3 regions of the Caldalkalibacillus uzonensis genome follow, and region 3 is predicted to be linked to each of the others. Evidence: riboswitches for the same ligand, from Rfam matches in the RefSeq annotation. Region 3 holds a riboswitch; each other region holds the start of a gene.

Region 1 (5,851 bases), on a different contig from region 3:
ATTAAACATGGAAATCACCAGCCCGCATATGGTGGGGAGGGGGAAAGTATACCCTCGATCACTTAAGATCAATAGCTCTACAACCAATTATGGTATTAGGTTCCAAAATCTTGTTTACCTCACGGTAAAAAAGGCATTTTGCAAAAGCCTCAATTAAAAAAACACTTGAATATTTTAAAATAATGCATATACTAATTATAAGAATAATTTTATAAATGAACTGGCTTATCTATGAGGAATTGGGGACAACCCATTCCGTTAAATAGATAAACAACCAGTAGTATTGGGAGACTCAAAGCGAAACTTTAAAATCGTTTTGGGCTACCTCTATACTACTGGTTTTTTGTTTTTATATTTATCAAAAATGGAGGTTATTCAAATGGAATTTGGATTGTTTACAGTTTCTGATAACTACAAAGAAAAAATTTCTCGTTCGCTTGAGCAACTAATTTAGGAAATTATAGAGCAATCGGAGGTGCAGATCAATTAGGGTATGATGCCGTATAAGTATATCGTAAAGCTACGGTCAAGATTAAGCAGCTTTGCTGTGGCTTTCTCATCCCGCAGGGATGAAAAAGAAGGGTAAAGCTAAATGATTTTGGGATGAGGAAGCACACAGGCAATCTCATTTTACAGAATCGCGATCTGGTCATGCAAGAATCGTACTGGTCGAGCTATGTATATATTTTTTAGGTTTTTCTTAACAATTTTTCATAAAAATTTCTTCACACAAGAAAAAGGCAAACCCATTGAAAAGTGGGGACGCAAAGCCACAGATCTAAGGTCCTTCCCGGGACTAGGATGGCTGGGCTGCCTTGTGAAAAGACATCAATCGGCCTGTTTTTCCAGAGTTAGCCCATGCTATTTCCTTTAGGGAAATAGCTTCTTTTTTGTAAAAATTTAACTAGGAGGCATTATAATGACATTCAAACTCAGAACCAAACTCGTGTCGATCTCTGTACTGTTACTCATTGTACCTGCCCTGTTCATTGGCATCTTGGGCTATTACACCTCCAAAAACAGTCTAGATGATCTGGGCGCTACCAATCTGAAGAACAATGTTAAAATGGCTTTAAACGTGATTGAAGTGTTAAACCAGGAGGTGAAAGCCGGTCATTTGACTTTGGAAGAGGCGCAGGAAAGAGCTAAAATATATTTAATGGGAGAAAAACAGGCAGATGGCACAAGGGAAATCTCCATGAATATTGATATGGGCGAACATGGTTATTTCACAGTTATTGATGAACAAGGGTTGACTCACTTACATCCAAGACTAGAAGGGGAAAACGTGTTGGAATTGCAAGATTCAAGTGGCGCCTATTTTATTCAGGACTTTATCAGAACAGCTCAGGAGGGCGGTGGTTTTGTCTACTATGATTTTGGATTGCCCAACGCGCCAGATCAAATTGAGCCCAAAGTAACCTACGTAGAACTGGATCCCCATTGGGGGTGGATCGTGACGGCTGGCACCTATATGATTGATTTTAACAGTGAGGCCAATACTATATTTTATGCTTTATTGTGGACGCTATTAGTGGCTTTAGTTATCGGGCTCATTGTGATTTATTTCTTTTCCCGCCACTTGTCACAACCCATTTTAAACATTGTTGAGTATGTCCAACAGATTGCTAAAGGACATTTGGACCTTGAAATCTTACAAATCAAAAACAAAGATGAAGTGGGCACATTAGCTGACAACATCAACCATATGACCACCCATTTAAGAGAGATTATCACTCGGGTGACGGACGTGGCCCAACAAGTGGCTACCACATCAGAACAACTATCAGCCAGCAGTGAAGAAACCAGTAAAGCCACAGAACAAATTACTGATTCCATCCAGCAAGTGGCATCAGGTCAAGAACATCAGTTGAACGTTACCAAAGAATTAGAAACGGTAGTGCATAATATGAAAGGGGAAGTCGTACAGATGACTCATCATATCCAGGAGGTCACCCACTCAGCCTCAGACACCACCCAAATCGCTGAAGATGGCTTGGAAGTGGTTGAACGCTCCGTACAGCAAATGCAACATATTAACAATACCAGCGCAAAAATGGAAGCTGTCAGCCAAGAGCTTAATGAGAAAGCAGCAGAAATTGAAAAAGTGATTACTTTGATCACCGACATTTCAGAACAGACCAATTTACTGGCTTTAAATGCCGCTATCGAAGCTGCCCGAGCAGGTGAGCATGGACGGGGGTTTGCCGTCGTGGCCGAGGAAGTGCGCAAACTGGCAGAGCAATCGACCCAGGCTGCCAATCAAGTCAGTGCCTTGATTAAGGAGATTCAAGAAGAGACATCCAAAACAACCCAGGTGATGAATGAGGGAAACGCTGTGGTGCAAGAAGGAACCAATTTAGTGAATCAAGCTGGAGAGGCCTTTTCTCGTATTGCAGGTTCAGTCAAGGGGGTTTCTGATCAACTTAAAGCGGTTAATGCAGCCATTCAGCAGATTACGAAAGCCACAGACCACTTATTACAATCTGCTCAGCAAACCGCTCAAATCACTGAGCAGTCAACAGGACATTCCCAAAATGTGGCAGCTTCAGCTGAAGAACAGAATGCATCCATGGAAGAAATATCAGCAGCTGCCTCCACTTTAGCTAAAATGGCAGAAGACCTGCAGCAGCTGGTTTCCCGGTTTAAAGTATAATTGTCTCTCTCTTAAAAAGGATTATTGAACAAGGACTCCCTTAATGAAATGCTTAGACCGTACAATGCTTCCAAATTAGCCTGTGATCGTATCAATCTTGAATTAATAACTGCCCAAAGAGTCGTTTAAACTCACTTTTTAAAACGATAATCTTAGAATTGCTGTTCTTGTGAGAACTCTTGATGAATAATTTTGAAATTGATTCAAATAAAAAAACACTTGTATATCTTAAAATATTGTATATAATATAATTATAAGAATAATTTTATAAATGAACTGGCTTATCTATGAGGAATTGGGGACAACCCATTCCGTTAAATAGATAAACAACCAGTAGTATTGGGAGACTCAAAGCGAAACTTTAAAATCGTTTTGGGCTACCTCTATACTACTGGTTTTTTGTTTTTATATTTATCAAAAATGGAGGTTATTCAAATGGAATTTGGATTGTTTACAGTTTCTGATAACTACAAAGAAAAAATTTCTCGTTCGCCTGAGCAACTGATTCAGGAAATTATAGAGCAATCGGAGGTGGCAGATCAATTAGGGTATGATGCCGTTTGGTTTGCCGAGCACCATTTTAGTGAATATGGTATTATGACAACGCCTCAAATGCTGCTTTCAGTCATTGCTGAACGTACCAAAAATATTCGCCTAGGTGTTGCCATTGTGACACTACCTTTTCAAAATCCCATAAAAGTAGCTGAAGACTATGCTCTGTTAGATGTATTGAGTGACGGGCGAGTCAATCTTGGTTTAGGAAGTGGTTATTTACCCCATGAATTTACTGGCTTCAATGTAGATCCGGAAGAAAAAGTTCACATGTTTAACGAAGGTTTAGAAGTAATCGAAAGAGCATGGAGTGGTGAAAAATTCTCTCACAAAGGGAAGTACTACCAATATAACGACGTTCAGTTGCAAGTATTGCCCAAACAGGAAAAAGTACCATTATGGATCGGGGCTCTTAGTTCTCGCGGGGCGTATTATGTAGGGAAAATGGGACATAACCTTATGGGCGTTGCCTATGTGGCCAGCAATTCTATAACCGAACTAAAGAATATTATAGATGATTACAAAAAGGTGTATCGGGAAGCCGGCCATGATGAACAGAAAATCAACATTCCAATAGCGGTTCATGCTTATGTAGCTCCCACTAGAGAAGAAGCCATAAGAGACGCGAGAGAACATCTGAATCTCTATTTGGATACACGGCTCTATGGGCGCTCGGCCCAGTTTGAAGATTTAGAAGAACGAGAGCAATTGCTTATTGGTAACCCAGAAGATGTTATCCTAAGGTTAAAAAAATATGAGCAAGCCGGATGTAACCATATCATGATGCTTATGAATTTTGGTGGATTGCCTCATGAAAAGGTACTTAAATCAATGGAACTCGTCGCTCAAGAAGTGATGCCGGCGTTTAAAAAATCTTTTCAAACATCAAGTTTGGTAAAATGACATCGGAAATGGGAGATGAAGTTGATGAAACTGCTCGGGATATCTGGCACTATTTTAGGTTCTAAAACGGCGGTTCTTGTCAAACAGGTACTTGATGAAGTAGAGAAGCTCCGCGCTAATGTACAGATAGAGTTTTTAGATTTAAAAAATTATGAATTGCAGTTTTGTGATGGTAGGCCCACCTCCCACTATAATGACGATACGCAAGAAGTGATCAAAAAAGTCTCTGAAGCCGATCTGTATTTGATAGGAAGTCCCATTTTCAATGGTTCCATACCCGCTCCTTTAAAAAATGTGTTTGACTTAGTCTCACCAGAAGTTTTTCGTCATAAGGTGATGGGGTTTGTCGCTAATGGAGGAACTTATCAACATTACTTGGTAATTGAGAACCAACTAAAGCCCATCGCAGGATATTTACGTTGCTACGTGGCACCCAGTTACGTTTATGCCCACTCGCAGCATTTTAATACAAATAATGAGATTATCGACACAGATCTTCTCAACCGTATTCAAAAGTTGGCTACCGAGCTGATTATTATGCACAGAGGAATAGAAAAGACCAAACGTAAGGGAGGAATAAAATAATTGCTCAGAAATGTTGATCGTGCTGTTGATCTCAATCAAGGTGGTTCTTACACAAAAAGTGTGGTTCCCTTTTTAAAACGGCTCATTGATTACGCAGGACTTTTCCCGCCAGCAAGTTTAACTCTGGACCAAGCGATTAAAAATTATAAGGAATACAGTATTGGGACAGATGCCTGGATGCTAGGACCGTTTGTGATGCCAGCTTCTAAGATTGATCAACTTGACCCTTATGTAGAGCTGTTTTCTACAGATACACCATTAAATATTTCCGCGTTAGGTAGCAAAAGTGATCATCCACACAAGTTTAACGAAGTTTTACTTCAAGACCTGGCTAAACTTGAATCTTTCTCTAGTAGACACGGAGAACGTGTTAAAATGCGGGTATTCGAGGCACCATTGCCCATAGTCACCCCATTAGAGGAGATATTAGACATCCTCTCTGAAGAAACAGCAAAGCGTGGTTTAGACACATTTTGCGAGGCGCTCGTCCCTCTTAGAAATAATGATTGGGAGCAACAGATAACCTATGCACTTGATCAGATCTATAAACATAATTCTCAGTTAAAACCTGCTTTGGGGTTTAAGTTCCGTACAGGTGGGGTTACTGCAGAGCTGTTTCCTACCCCTCGTCAATTAGCAGCAGTGCTTGTAGGTTGTCGGGACAGAGGAATGGCCATGAAATTTACGGCTGGGCTCCATCATCCTGTAAGGATGTATCGTGAAGAGGTAAGCACCAGAATGCATGGATTCCTCAATATTTTTACTGCTGGCATGTTGGCGTATAAATATAACCTTGATATAAGGGTAACTGAAGAGATCCTCAAGGATGAAAACCCATCTCATTTCACTTTTACTAATGAGGGGTTAAGCTGGCAAGACAAGATGATTAGCGTGTCGGAGATCAGCGAATTAAGAAATAAGTTTCTATGCTCATATGGCAGTTGCAGCTTTGATGAACCACGAGAAGATTTAAGGGCCCTAAAAGTATTATAGAAAGGATGTAACTGATGTTACGTTCATTTATCGACGTCGATCCAGACTCGCACTTTCCCATCCAGAATCTGCCTTATGGCGTGTTTTGTCGTAGCGATAAAAGTTCTCCCAGGATCGGAGTAGCCATTGGAGATTATGTGTTAGACCTAGCTGTAGTGGATG
Region 2 (5,851 bases), on a different contig from region 3:
CACTTTCACGGTTTGATAATGTTCAAAGCCGTAGTCCAGGAGAGCGGCAGCTTCCTGCCACAGGTTTTGCCGGTGAGTGGCTTTCAACAAAACAACGATCAATTCGGTCCCATCTCTTTCAGCTGAGGCGACAAAGGTTTGTCCAGCAGCACTGGTATACCCGGTTTTAATGCCTGTTGTCCCTTCATAATCCCACAGCAAACGGTTCGTATTAACCAGGTTAGAATGCCATTCTTCACCAAACCAGGGCATGGTTTTGGTCGTTACAATTTCGCGAAACAACGGATTTTGCAAGGCATATTGAGCAATTTTAGCCATATCCATGGCCGTTGTGTAATGATCATCATCATGCAGTCCATGCGGGTTAACAAAGTGGGTTTCGAGAGCGCCAATCTCCTTGGCCTTGGCATTCATCATCTCGGCAAATCCCTCTACACTTCCTCCTAAATGCTCAGCAATGGCAATGGCTGCGTCATTTCCCGAATTCAACATGATGCCGTAAACCAGGTCAATTAAGGGTTTTTCTTCTCCTTCAGCCAAATAAATGCGGTTACCGATTGCATGCCTGGCCAATTCCGAAGTAACCACCATCTCGTCTAACCGACCTGATTCCAATGCCAAAATGGCTGTCATTATTTTAGTGATACTAGCCGGATAAAATGGTTGTTCTGCATTTTTACTGTACAGTACTTGCCCCGTTTTGGCATCCATCAATACAATGCCTTCTGCTGTAAATGGATGGTGGTCCAATTCTTGAGCCTGAGGTACCGCTGGATAAAAGAGTAAACCTGATATAATCAGTCCGATGATCAGCAAGCGCACAATATCATATTGAGAAACGGATCTGTCCGTCATCTTTTCCCACTCCATGCATATTCAAAAAAGTTATTAATCAGCTGTATCAACCTTATTTATTATGACATAAAAGCATTGCTTTGGCGATGGCAGGTTTTGGATTGACAAGGTACTAAAATAAAAAACGCGACTCCTTGTACCACATCTATACAAGAAACCGCGTTGTGCAAATAATATGTATGGTGCCGGTGAAGGGAGTCGAACCCCCACTCCCGCAAGGGAACACGATTTTGAGTCGTGCGCGTCTGCCAATTCCGCCACACCGGCACGTTTTTGTTGACAATGAATAATATAACACGGACGCAAACCTAAGTCAACCTGTTTTTTTATGTAAAACCGCACCCAAATTTTGGGTAGCTGTATCCTATCATAATTGTTCCCAAATGTTCCTGCAAATTGAGTTAATTCGTCCAGTTTAACCATTCCTGCAAACGGAACGAATAGCGTCAAACAACTCACACTGGTGCGGTCTAATGAAGCGCTATACCTTTGACATTTCTATTTTATTTATCAATTGCAAAAGGAGACGCACTGAAAGAGATAGAAGAAAGATGGTTATAAACGAGTGCATCCAAGTCCATGAATGGTATTCAACTAAATCGGTATATTTTTCACAAATGACCTCAATGGTCGTTAATGCAGCGGTATACAATGCACATTGGAGAACAATGCCTAGAAATCTTGAATGTACAGTTGTTTGGTAAAGGTAAATACACATGATGGGATAAAGAAAATATTCAAAAAGAATACTAGCATCGAAATATTTACTTAAAAATCTTACAGGGTATTCAACCATTTCTTCTTTTACTACAATAACCCCAATAAATGATGAAAAATAAGCTTTCATTAAGAAAATTAAAATCGTGTCCTTCAAAAGGAGTGGTTTTCTTAAACTGAAAAGAAATAATCCAATTCCAATGATTAGTAAACACCACAATAATATTCTGTCCATGAATCATGTTGTCTCCCATCGTTTTATTGTTTCCTAAATATGATCATTCCACAAAGAATAGGGATAATTAATAACAATCCTACGGTTAAAGTGGGTATGGCTAGTTTTGGTGCATATATTGCACTCAACTCTCCAAGGAAACCGGCAATGACAAATGGAATAGCGGTCTTTGACTTGTCAGCATTAGGTTTTGCATAATACCAAGCATCCCATACTGCATAAGCATAAAATCCAGGGTAAAATAACATGAATTGGAAATTTGTCGCATCTACAGCCTGTTGGTGGAATCCATTAAAATCAAGATGAATGGCATTGTTTATATTTCCAAATACATTATCAAAGTGCTCAACTATTATAAAGAAGACACCTTTCAAGAACTGACCATTATATATTTGTCCGAATCCGGGCATAAGAATGGAAAATAAAGCAGCCATATTTCTCATATATATATCTCCTTAAGTTCTTATCATTTTAAATAATTTTTATTTGTATAAAATAAAGGTTAACTTCTTACCTTATTTTTCTTTATTTTGTCCATTTTTATGTAAATAAAGGTTTTAATCCATTTTTCTTTTACACGAGGTATTATGTATATACCCCAGTTATTTTATGCAGCATAGCTTCTCTGAAGCCAAAAACATTGAATGATCTACATATAGTTCACATAACGTTCCTTCTTCCGGACAAAATAAAAAACCCCTTTCCGTTTTCCAACTTGCATTAACGCATAATGCGAAGTTGAAACAGAAGGAGTTGCATATTGTCGTTGCGTACTGTTCTTAACTATTATGTAACTAACAAGTATCACTTTAGATTATACATTTTAGGGTATAAAAGTAATCGATTACCATTGATAAAAGTCCCCGTGTTGAACTGGTGCGTGTTTTCTTAAGTATCTTATGAATATGATTTTTTACCGTCGTTTGGGAAACGAACAATGTTTTGGAGAGTTCTTCATTTGAATATCCATATAAAGATAACATGAGTAAAATTTCCTCTTCTCTTCTGGTTAAACGGTAGCGCTTAGCAATATAATGGACAACACGTTTATATTCTTGCTCCTTAATTTCCACGTTATGTTGTGGCAGGTACTCAATCGGCTTCACTACAACCACCCTCTCCACTCATATCTTTATAATTTGAAATTAAGTTCATATGTTTAATAGAAAACACACCTCCGCTTAAGAAGGTGTGTTTGTTTTCTTAAACGGCAGCTGGCTGGCATGGCATGTTGCTTTAGCCCCTATAGCTTTGCGTCACTACGTTTCCGTAGCTTTGCCCTTGTGCGTTTTTTAAGCATTATGGAATTTGAATTTTTAAGCAATTGGAAGCAGGACCAATGTCCTGTCTATTATGTTACCATTTTTTTCTTCAATTAGGTACACGACTTATGACCTATTTTTGGGAATCATAAAATAAAAAACTTCTTTCACAGGAAAGAAGCATACTTAAAGTTAAAATGGAGGCGGCACCCGGATTCGAACCGGGGATAAAGGTTTTGCAGACCTCTGCCTTACCACTTGGCTATGCCGCCACTTAAATCACATATAAAAGTGTGTATAAAAATGGAGCGGAAAACGGGATTCGAACCCGCGACCCCCACCTTGGCAAGGTGGTGCTCTACCCCTGAGCTATTTCCGCTCGCATAGAATGGCTGGGCTGGCTGGATTCGAACCAGCGCATCACGGGGCCAAAACCCGTTGCCTTACCGCTTGGCTACAGCCCAACAGTAAAACTATGGGGCGACTGATGGGATTCGAACCCACGAATGCCGGAGCCACAATCCGGTGCGTTAACCACTTCGCCACAGCCGCCATGTTATATAGAGTGGCAGGGGCAGTAGGAATCGAACCCACACTTGCGGTTTTGGAGACCGCCGTTCTACCATTGAACTATGCCCCTGCAATATGGTGGAGGGGGACGGATTCGAACCGCCGAACCCAGAGGGAGCAGATTTACAGTCTGCCGCGTTTAGCCACTTCGCTACCCCTCCACATTTTCGTATGGTGCCGGCGAGAGGAATCGAACCCCCAACCCACTGATTACAAGTCAGTTGCTCTGCCAATTGAGCTACACCGGCACGCTATTAATCCATATTTTAAGTGGTGGCTCGGGACGGAATCGAACCGCCGACACGAGGATTTTCAGTCCTCTGCTCTACCGACTGAGCTACCGAGCCAGAGACAATTGTTAATATAACACACGTTTTGAGATGCTGTCAATTGCTTTGTGACTAGCAGTCCCTGTTAGTTAAATAGACATAAAATGGCGGAGCTGACGGGATTCGAACCCGCGATCTCCTGCGTGACAGGCAGGCATGTTAGGCCTCTACACCACAGCTCCACAATGTATCATGTTGCGCAAATATATTGGTTGCACCCTGCGGGTACCACGATTTTCGCTTCCATCGATGAAAATTCGACGTAGTAGCGCTCATATTTTGGTTGCGGGGGCAGGATTTGAACCTGCGACCTTCGGGTTATGAGCCCGACGAGCTACCAGACTGCTCCACCCCGCGTCATTCTTATGAAAGTGGTGGAGGGTGACGGGTTCGAACCGCCGACCCCTTGCTTGTAAGGCAAGTGCTCTCCCAGCTGAGCTAACCCTCCATAATGGTGACCCGTAGGGGATTCGAACCCCTGAATGCCGGCGTGAAAGGCCGGTGTGTTAAGCCACTTCACCAACGGGCCACGTAAAATGTATCTTTGATTTAATATGGCGGAGAGGGAGGGATTCGAACCCTCGAGACGGGTTATCCCCGCCTACACGATTTCCAATCGTGCTCCTTCGGCCAGCTCGGACACCTCTCCATGTCTTAACGCCGCTTAAAACTTGCGTTTTTTCTTGTCTCACCAGCGGCGACAGACAATAATATAACATGTCTTCAGTGTGAAGTCAACCGCCAAATGGCAATAAATTTTTCCATATTTCCTCCGCCATCAATCGTCTCAGTCATTGGCATTTGACTGGTAAAACATAGACCGTCAGCAGGACTAAGCGGTGATGTCCCGTTTTATGAAGGTTAACCAAGTCACCAAGATAAACAGGATGTAATACATAGATAAGACCAGTAAGGAAAATGAGAGGGTCATGCCCTCAACGAGGGGAAGCCCATCCACATATTGCCTGAGATCAAAGTGGGCAAACAAGATCCATTTGACCCACGGATACTGGCTTAATAAAACAGCCAACTGTCCGCCAGTAAACATCAGAAACATGGATAAGCCGATAGCCAAAGCACTGTTGGTGAAAACGGCAGCCACCATAAAAGCAAAGGTGACCATCATTACGAGCGGAATGCTCTCAAACGCATATTGCTGCAAAAGACCGCTTAATCCTTGGTCCTCTAGGAAATCCCCACCCGGATTGGTCCATAATCCTTCAAAGCCGAACAACACGCCCCCCAGCACCAGCGAACCGAGAAACAGCACCACAATCATATACATACTAAACAGCAGTACAGCGATATATTTGGCCAACAAAATTTTGGCACGATGGATGGGACGGATGAGCAATAGCTTGATGGTCCCCTGTGAAAATTCATTGGCTACCGATGTGGCAGCAACAATGATCGCAAACAAGGTGATCAGTCCAAACAGGGGAACCGTTACATTCATAAAATACAACAATGGGGATGCCCCTTCACTTGCCGCGATAGGAAGAACATATTTTGTGATAAAGGCGATACCCACAATGGCCATGAGCAGCAATATAAACATCACCCATGTCCCCATCCTGCGGTATAATTTTAACTGTTCATTTTGCAGTAAGCCTAACCAGATGTTCATTGCGCTTTGCCTCCTGTCATTTCCAAGAACCGTTCCTCCAAGGTTTTCTCTCCTGCAGGTCGAATACCGTATATCTTTACCTTGGCCTGCACAAGGTGTTGGACCACGTCCGGAATTTGTTCCTTTTCCAGCATGACTTTGAATTCATGATCAGTGACATGTCGGACAGGAACAGCATGATCCTCCATGACCTGCACCGCTTGGTGAAGCGGATCGACGGTGAAGGTGATCATGTGTTGATGTGCTGAGTTTAAAA
Region 3 (5,851 bases):
ATCGCGCATACCTCCTTCTGCCACCTGGGTTAAGAGCTCCAGTGCTTCCTGCTCTACCTGGAAGCCTTCTTCGGCACAAATGATGTGCAGACGTTCCAACATTTCTTTCTGGGAGATGCGCTTAAAGTCAAAACGCTGACAGCGGGACATGATCGTGAGCGGAATCTTATGCGGTTCAGTGGTGGCCAAAATAAACATGACATGAGCAGGAGGTTCTTCAAGGGTTTTCAGCAAAGCGTTAAAAGCCCCTTGGCTTAACATATGCACTTCATCTATGATATACACTTTTAACCGGACTTCAGTAGGGGCATATTTCACCTTATCTCGCAGGTCCCTGATCTCATCCACTCCATTGTTGGATGCAGCATCGATTTCAACCACATCGACGACCGTTCCCTGGGTAATACCGCGACAAGCGGCACACTGATTACAAGGATTATCCGTAGGGGCCTGTTCACAGTTGACCGCTTTAGCCATAATCTTGGCTGTACTTGTTTTCCCAGTCCCTCGGGGACCTGTAAACAGGTAAGCGTGCGTATACGTCTGATTTGAAAGCGCGTTTTTAAGCGTTTGGATAATATGGGCTTGTCCGACCACATCGTCAAATGTTTGGGGCCGCCAGACTCGGTACAACGCTTGGTACGTCATGATGAACCTCTCCGTTTCAAACCTCTTGTTCTTTATACTATCTTATTATTATACCGTGGACAGAAATGCAAAAAAAGGGCTCTCCGTCCGTAGAAAGAAACCCTATCTCCCTTTCAGACATCCAAATACGGAATACAAATATGAAACGTGGTGCCATAGCCCTTGGATGAAACCCGTATTTTGCCCCCCATATCATGGATAATCCGCTGACAAACAGAAAGGCCTAAACCCGTCCCTTCCTCCTTGGTCGTAAAGAACGGCTCAAAAATTTTATCAATCACATAAGGTGGTATACCTGGACCTGTATCCTTAATATTGATACTGATCATTTGTTCTTCTGGTAAGAAGTGATGGGAGAGAGTCAACCGCCCCTGGTTGCCCATTGCTTCAATGGCATTTTTACAAATATTGAGAAATACTTGTTTTAACAGCTCCTTATCACCCACAATGGGCGGAAGATTGTCAAAATCTTTGGTTTGAACTTCTATACCGTGTAATAAAGCCTCATTTTGAATAATAGGTAAAAACTGTTTCATCAGCAGGGCCAGATCGATTTTTTCGTAGCGGGTCTCCCGTGATTTGCTCAGTAACAAAAACTCGCCCACCAGATGATTGATCCGGTCAATTTCATCCAACATGATGTTGGTATATTCAACTTCCCGCATCATGTTGCGTTCCTTCAAAGTCTTGTTTAATATTTGTAAAAAACCGCGGATACTGGTTAAGGGATTGCGAATTTCATGGGCTGTGCCTGCTGCCATTTGTCCGATCATGGCCAGCCGTTCGTTGCGATGGATTTGATTTTCTAAAGAGCGCAAATTTGTCACATCTTTGATAAATATGTACGCACCTTGTTGGTGGCCGGCCTCATCAATGAGCGGAAAACTGTCCACCAGAATTTCATAGTAACACTGGCCATTATGCCATGTCATGGCCTGATTCCGAATCGTCACGCCCTCAAAGACCCGTTTGGAGATTAATTGCCGGCCTTCAGGTATATTTTTAAAAAGATGGAAAATGTTTTGACCAATAAAAACTTCGGGATCATCTCCCATTATTTTAGCGGCGGCTTTGGTGATAGAGACAATATGGCCCTGTTCATTAAGTAGTATGAGTCCAATGTGAGCATTGTTAAAGATCTGTTCGGAAAAAAGGGCGTGAAGAATAGAAGGTAATCCATGTGAGCTTGACGTCATCTGAACCCCTACCTTTACGATGGTCTCACCGTTGGCCAGCCCTGAAATATAAGTAATATTTAACATAGCATAACGGGCAAAACCTAGACAGGCCGATGTCAACCATTATATGTATATTATCAATCTATTTACTTCTTGTTTAATTGGTTAAAATCCTCCCTGATACCATAAAATTCGACATGGCGCTAAGGGCTAGGCTAAACAAAAAACATATCCGTTTAAAGGATATGTTCCCTAAACGGCAGCTGGCTGGCTTAGTTGGTATAACCTTAGCCCCTGTAGCTTTGCGTCACTACGTTTCCGTAGCTTTGCCCTTCACTCAATCTAACTGTTTATTCACAGTATTCCTTTGTTTTTTGATTATACAAAACTTTAGCTTGATAAAAAAGCGATTAACCTCATTTTGGCCAAACGCTACCTCTAAAAAAAGAAAAAACACCTTATTTGCAGGTGTTTGTTAACTGCTGTGCACCTATCCTCGATAAGCACTACCCAAGCGTACTCATGCCGCCAGCTCGGAAAAGGCTACCCTACAACACACGGAGATACCCACTTACCGCTGCTTCCTTCCGGACCTGACGGGGTTCATGGGCTTCCGTTGCATAGGACCCTTTCGTCAACACCGCGTACATGAGCCAGACCTCACATAGTGCAAACCTCAGATAGGCATCGACCCCGCTATAGCGGATTGCGGGTTACAGGGCACCGCTACCTCCCCGTCTAGCACAGCAAACTTTATAAACATGTTTGGACACAGTTGCATGGCAACTGTAACTAACATTATAACGAAAGCTAGCTCATTACACAAGTGTTAATCCTTTCCTTCCAGGCCCAATTGTTGCCCATCACCTGCATCAGTGAGCAAGCGTTTGGCAACTTTCCTTGCTGTCCGCAAACGGCGGAAGAAGTCTTTCAATACATGTTGACATTCCTCTTTCCTGACTCCGGCAATAACCTCCACCTGATGGTTCAGGCGTTCATCTTGCAGTGTGTTGTACAGGGTCCCTGCATAACCCGCTTTTGGATCTTCCGTACCATACACCACTCGCTTGATGCGCGCTTGAACAATGGCCCCGGCACACATGGGACAGGGTTCTAAAGTGACGTATAAATCACAACCTGTTAACCGCCAACCCCCTAGCTGCTCACAAGCCTCTTGGATGGCGATGATCTCGGCATGCGCTAAGGGGCTCTTGTCAATCTCCCGCCGGTTATAGCCTGTGCCTATCACGGTACCGTCTTTGACAATCACAGCACCAATGGGCACCTCCCCCAGGGATTCCGCTCGCTTAGCCAGTTGAATGGCTTGCTCCATCCACTTTTCATGATCTTCTTGACCCGGCAATCTTACTCACGTCCTTTAAAGACTGGCTTGTACATGTGTCCTTTTCATTCTATTTTTCAATCACACGCGGGTCAAGGGCATCACGTAAACCCTCCCCCACAAAGTTAAAGGCCAGTACCGTAATTAAAATCATGAGTCCCGGAAAAGTTGGATACCACCAGGCTGTGCGGAAAATGGTCACGCTTTGGGCATCGGTCAACATATTACCCCAGCTTGGTGTAGGCGGTTGAACACCTAATCCCAGGAAACTTAGTGTTGATTCAGTCATAATAATGCTACCTACTCCTAATGTAGCAGCTACAATAATCGGCCCCATGGCATTGGGTAAAATTTGACTAAAAATGATACGCACATTGGACATGCCTGTCGTCCGTGCCGCCAGGACAAATTCACGCTTTTTCAAAGTTAGAAATTCTCCGCGCACCAAGCGGGCTGTTCCCATCCAACCGAAGATAGCCAGCACAAAGATAATAGTGCTCAGGCCTGGTTGAAGAAAGGCAACCAAGGTAATCAAAAGAAAAATGCTTGGAAATGAAATAAAAACATCAACAGTGCGCATCAAGATGGCATCAATGCGTCCCCCATAATATCCGGCGATAGCTCCGACCAGGGTGCCGATGGTAATCATAATGGCCATGGCCGAGAAGCCGACCATCAGGGAAACCCGGCCGCCGTACAGGATTCGGGTAAAAATATCACGTCCCACATGGTCTGTACCCAGCCAATGTTCGGCACTTGGTGGTTGCAAACGGTTGGTTAAGTCTTGCTTATGAGGCTCATACGGTGTCAGATATGGCGCAAAACTGACCGCCAAAATAATGAGGATCAGACATACCAACCCCGCCACAGCCAACTTATTCTGAAAAAACCTGGAAATAATGATTAACCATAGCGAACGCCGCTCTCCTATTGTGACCGCTTTTGGGTCTTCTGCTGTAGCAGGAGCAGGCAGATGTTGATGAATTTGGGACATCTTTTACTGCACCTCCTAGTACTCTATGCGCGGGTCAACAATGGCATAGAAGATATCGGCCAGCAGATTGCCGATGACAACCAAAACGGCACTAAACATGGTTAAGGCCATAATGACCGGGTAGTCACGCTGAACGACTGAATTAATAAACAACTGACCAATTCCTGGCCAACTGAATAATGTTTCCACAACGACAGAACCACCGATAAAGGTCGGCAACATTAAACCAAAAATCGTAATCACCGGAATCATGGCATTGCGCAAGCCGTGTTTGTAAATAACAGTTCTTTCCCTAAATCCCTTGGCCCGTGCCGTACGGATGTAATCCTGACGGATGACGTCCAGCATACTGGAACGGGTGTAGCGCATCAAACTGGCCATATCATAGCTGCCCAGCACAATCATGGGCAGAATCAAATGGTGAATCCGGTCCCAGATACTGAATGGTACGTTAATGGTATGAATGCCTCCAGACGGAAACCACCCCAATTGAACGGAAAATATCATGAGCAACATCAGCCCAAGCCAGAAGTTAGGTGTTGCCACACCGATAAAAGAAAAAGTGGTTACCGAGTAATCCAGTACACTGTATTGCCGGGTCGCCGATAACACCCCAAAGGGAATAGCCAACACAATGGCAAACAACGAGGAGGCAATCATCAACACCAGGGTATTAGGCAAACGCTCCATGATGATATCATTCACCGGCCGACGCTGAATAAAGGATGTGCCTAGATCTCCCTGCAAAATATGACCCACCCATTTCATATATTGGACATGAGGAGGATCATTTAATCCCAGCCGCTCAGACATACGTTCCAGGTCTTCTGGTTTAATGTTTGGATCAATCAGCATGCTGGCCGGGTCCCCAGGTGCCAAGTACATAATGGCAAAACTAAGAATGGAGATGCCAATTAAAATGGGAATGGTCATGACTAAACGGCGTAAGATATATGATGTCATCTCTAGCACCCTTTACTGTCCAGCTTGTCTTGGGGAAAAGAGTGGGGAGTGAAAACCCCCCACTCTCTTTTGTTTCACTAAGATTACTGTTCAAGCCACCAATCGTCTGCTTTGTAGAACGGTACACTAGGATGGTGGATAAAGCCATGCAAGTTGATCGGATACGCCACATTTTCCATGGGATAATTTAGGAAGACATAAGGCAAGTCTTCAGACAAGATTTTAAAGATTTCGTGCAGTTTTTCTGTGCGCTTGGCTTCATCCATTTCTAGATTAACTGCTTCCATGAGCTGATCCAATTCTTCGTTTACGTAACTGCCATAGTTTAAGCCTTCATCAATTTGCCCGGAGTGGAAGATATGGTAGGGGTTGGGGTCAGTACCCAAGTTCCAGCTCAGGATAATCGTGTCAAATTCATGCCTAGGCGGATTGATGGTATCCACGAAAGCCCCCCACTCCAGTGATTTTGGAGTCGCTTTGATACCGATTTCAGCTAATTGATCCTGAATAATCACCGCTGTGGTGCGACGGGCATTACTCTCCTCGTTATACAAAATTTCAATCTCAAATTTCTGGCCATCCTTTACAAGGATACCGTCAGGACCTGGCTCCCAGCCAGCCTCGGCTAACAATGTTTTAGCTTTTCCAGGATCATATTCATAGACAGTGAGGTCATCCGTCCAGGCCCAGCTTAAGGGACTGACAGGGCCATGAGCCACTTCACCG

Evidence for each region. Region 3 has a riboswitch for cyclic di-GMP ahead of J2S00_RS16815 (ATP-binding protein). Riboswitches for the same ligand answer to the same signal wherever they lie in the genome.
Region 1: it holds a riboswitch for cyclic di-GMP, as region 3 does, so the genes downstream of both, J2S00_RS18910 (methyl-accepting chemotaxis protein) here and J2S00_RS16815 (ATP-binding protein) in region 3, are expected to answer to the same signal.
Region 2: it holds a riboswitch for cyclic di-GMP, as region 3 does, so the genes downstream of both, J2S00_RS17375 (helix-turn-helix transcriptional regulator) here and J2S00_RS16815 (ATP-binding protein) in region 3, are expected to answer to the same signal.

Annotation. Positions count from the first base shown of each region.
Region 1 is NZ_JAUSUQ010000028.1:53-5,903, forward strand. Features, by position in the region: cyclic di-GMP riboswitch class I at 730-818, shown strand; gene J2S00_RS18910 (methyl-accepting chemotaxis protein) at 920-2,656, shown strand; gene J2S00_RS18915 (LLM class flavin-dependent oxidoreductase) at 3,092-4,111, shown strand; gene J2S00_RS18920 (NADPH-dependent FMN reductase) at 4,136-4,696, shown strand; gene J2S00_RS18925 (hypothetical protein) at 4,697-5,689, shown strand; gene fahA (fumarylacetoacetase) at 5,704-5,851, shown strand, end outside.
Region 2 is NZ_JAUSUQ010000017.1:46,743-52,593, forward strand. Features, by position in the region: gene J2S00_RS17355 (D-alanyl-D-alanine carboxypeptidase family protein) at 1-855, opposite strand, end outside; tRNA gene J2S00_RS17360 (tRNA-Leu) at 1,036-1,122, opposite strand; gene J2S00_RS17365 (CBO0543 family protein) at 1,337-1,807, opposite strand; gene J2S00_RS17370 (hypothetical protein) at 1,831-2,250, opposite strand; gene J2S00_RS17375 (helix-turn-helix transcriptional regulator) at 2,617-2,913, opposite strand; cyclic di-GMP riboswitch class I at 3,014-3,097, opposite strand; tRNA gene J2S00_RS17380 (tRNA-Cys) at 3,268-3,341, opposite strand; tRNA gene J2S00_RS17385 (tRNA-Gly) at 3,374-3,448, opposite strand; tRNA gene J2S00_RS17390 (tRNA-Gln) at 3,459-3,533, opposite strand; tRNA gene J2S00_RS17395 (tRNA-His) at 3,546-3,621, opposite strand; tRNA gene J2S00_RS17400 (tRNA-Trp) at 3,636-3,709, opposite strand; tRNA gene J2S00_RS17405 (tRNA-Tyr) at 3,716-3,800, opposite strand; tRNA gene J2S00_RS17410 (tRNA-Thr) at 3,812-3,887, opposite strand; tRNA gene J2S00_RS17415 (tRNA-Phe) at 3,911-3,986, opposite strand; tRNA gene J2S00_RS17420 (tRNA-Asp) at 4,074-4,150, opposite strand; tRNA gene J2S00_RS17425 (tRNA-Met) at 4,249-4,325, opposite strand; tRNA gene J2S00_RS17430 (tRNA-Val) at 4,341-4,416, opposite strand; tRNA gene J2S00_RS17435 (tRNA-Glu) at 4,421-4,497, opposite strand; tRNA gene J2S00_RS17440 (tRNA-Ser) at 4,524-4,617, opposite strand; gene J2S00_RS17445 (DUF2705 family protein) at 4,801-5,595, opposite strand; gene J2S00_RS17450 (ABC transporter ATP-binding protein) at 5,592-5,851, opposite strand, start outside.
Region 3 is NZ_JAUSUQ010000016.1:11,011-16,861, reverse strand. Features, by position in the region: gene dnaX (DNA polymerase III subunit gamma/tau) at 1-648, opposite strand, end outside; gene J2S00_RS16815 (ATP-binding protein) at 762-1,910, opposite strand; cyclic di-GMP riboswitch class I at 2,082-2,167, opposite strand; RNA gene ffs (signal recognition particle sRNA large type) at 2,309-2,573, opposite strand; gene tadA (tRNA adenosine(34) deaminase TadA) at 2,656-3,189, opposite strand; gene opp4C (oligopeptide ABC transporter permease) at 3,239-4,162, opposite strand; gene J2S00_RS16795 (ABC transporter permease) at 4,178-5,125, opposite strand; gene J2S00_RS16790 (peptide-binding protein) at 5,209-5,851, opposite strand, start outside.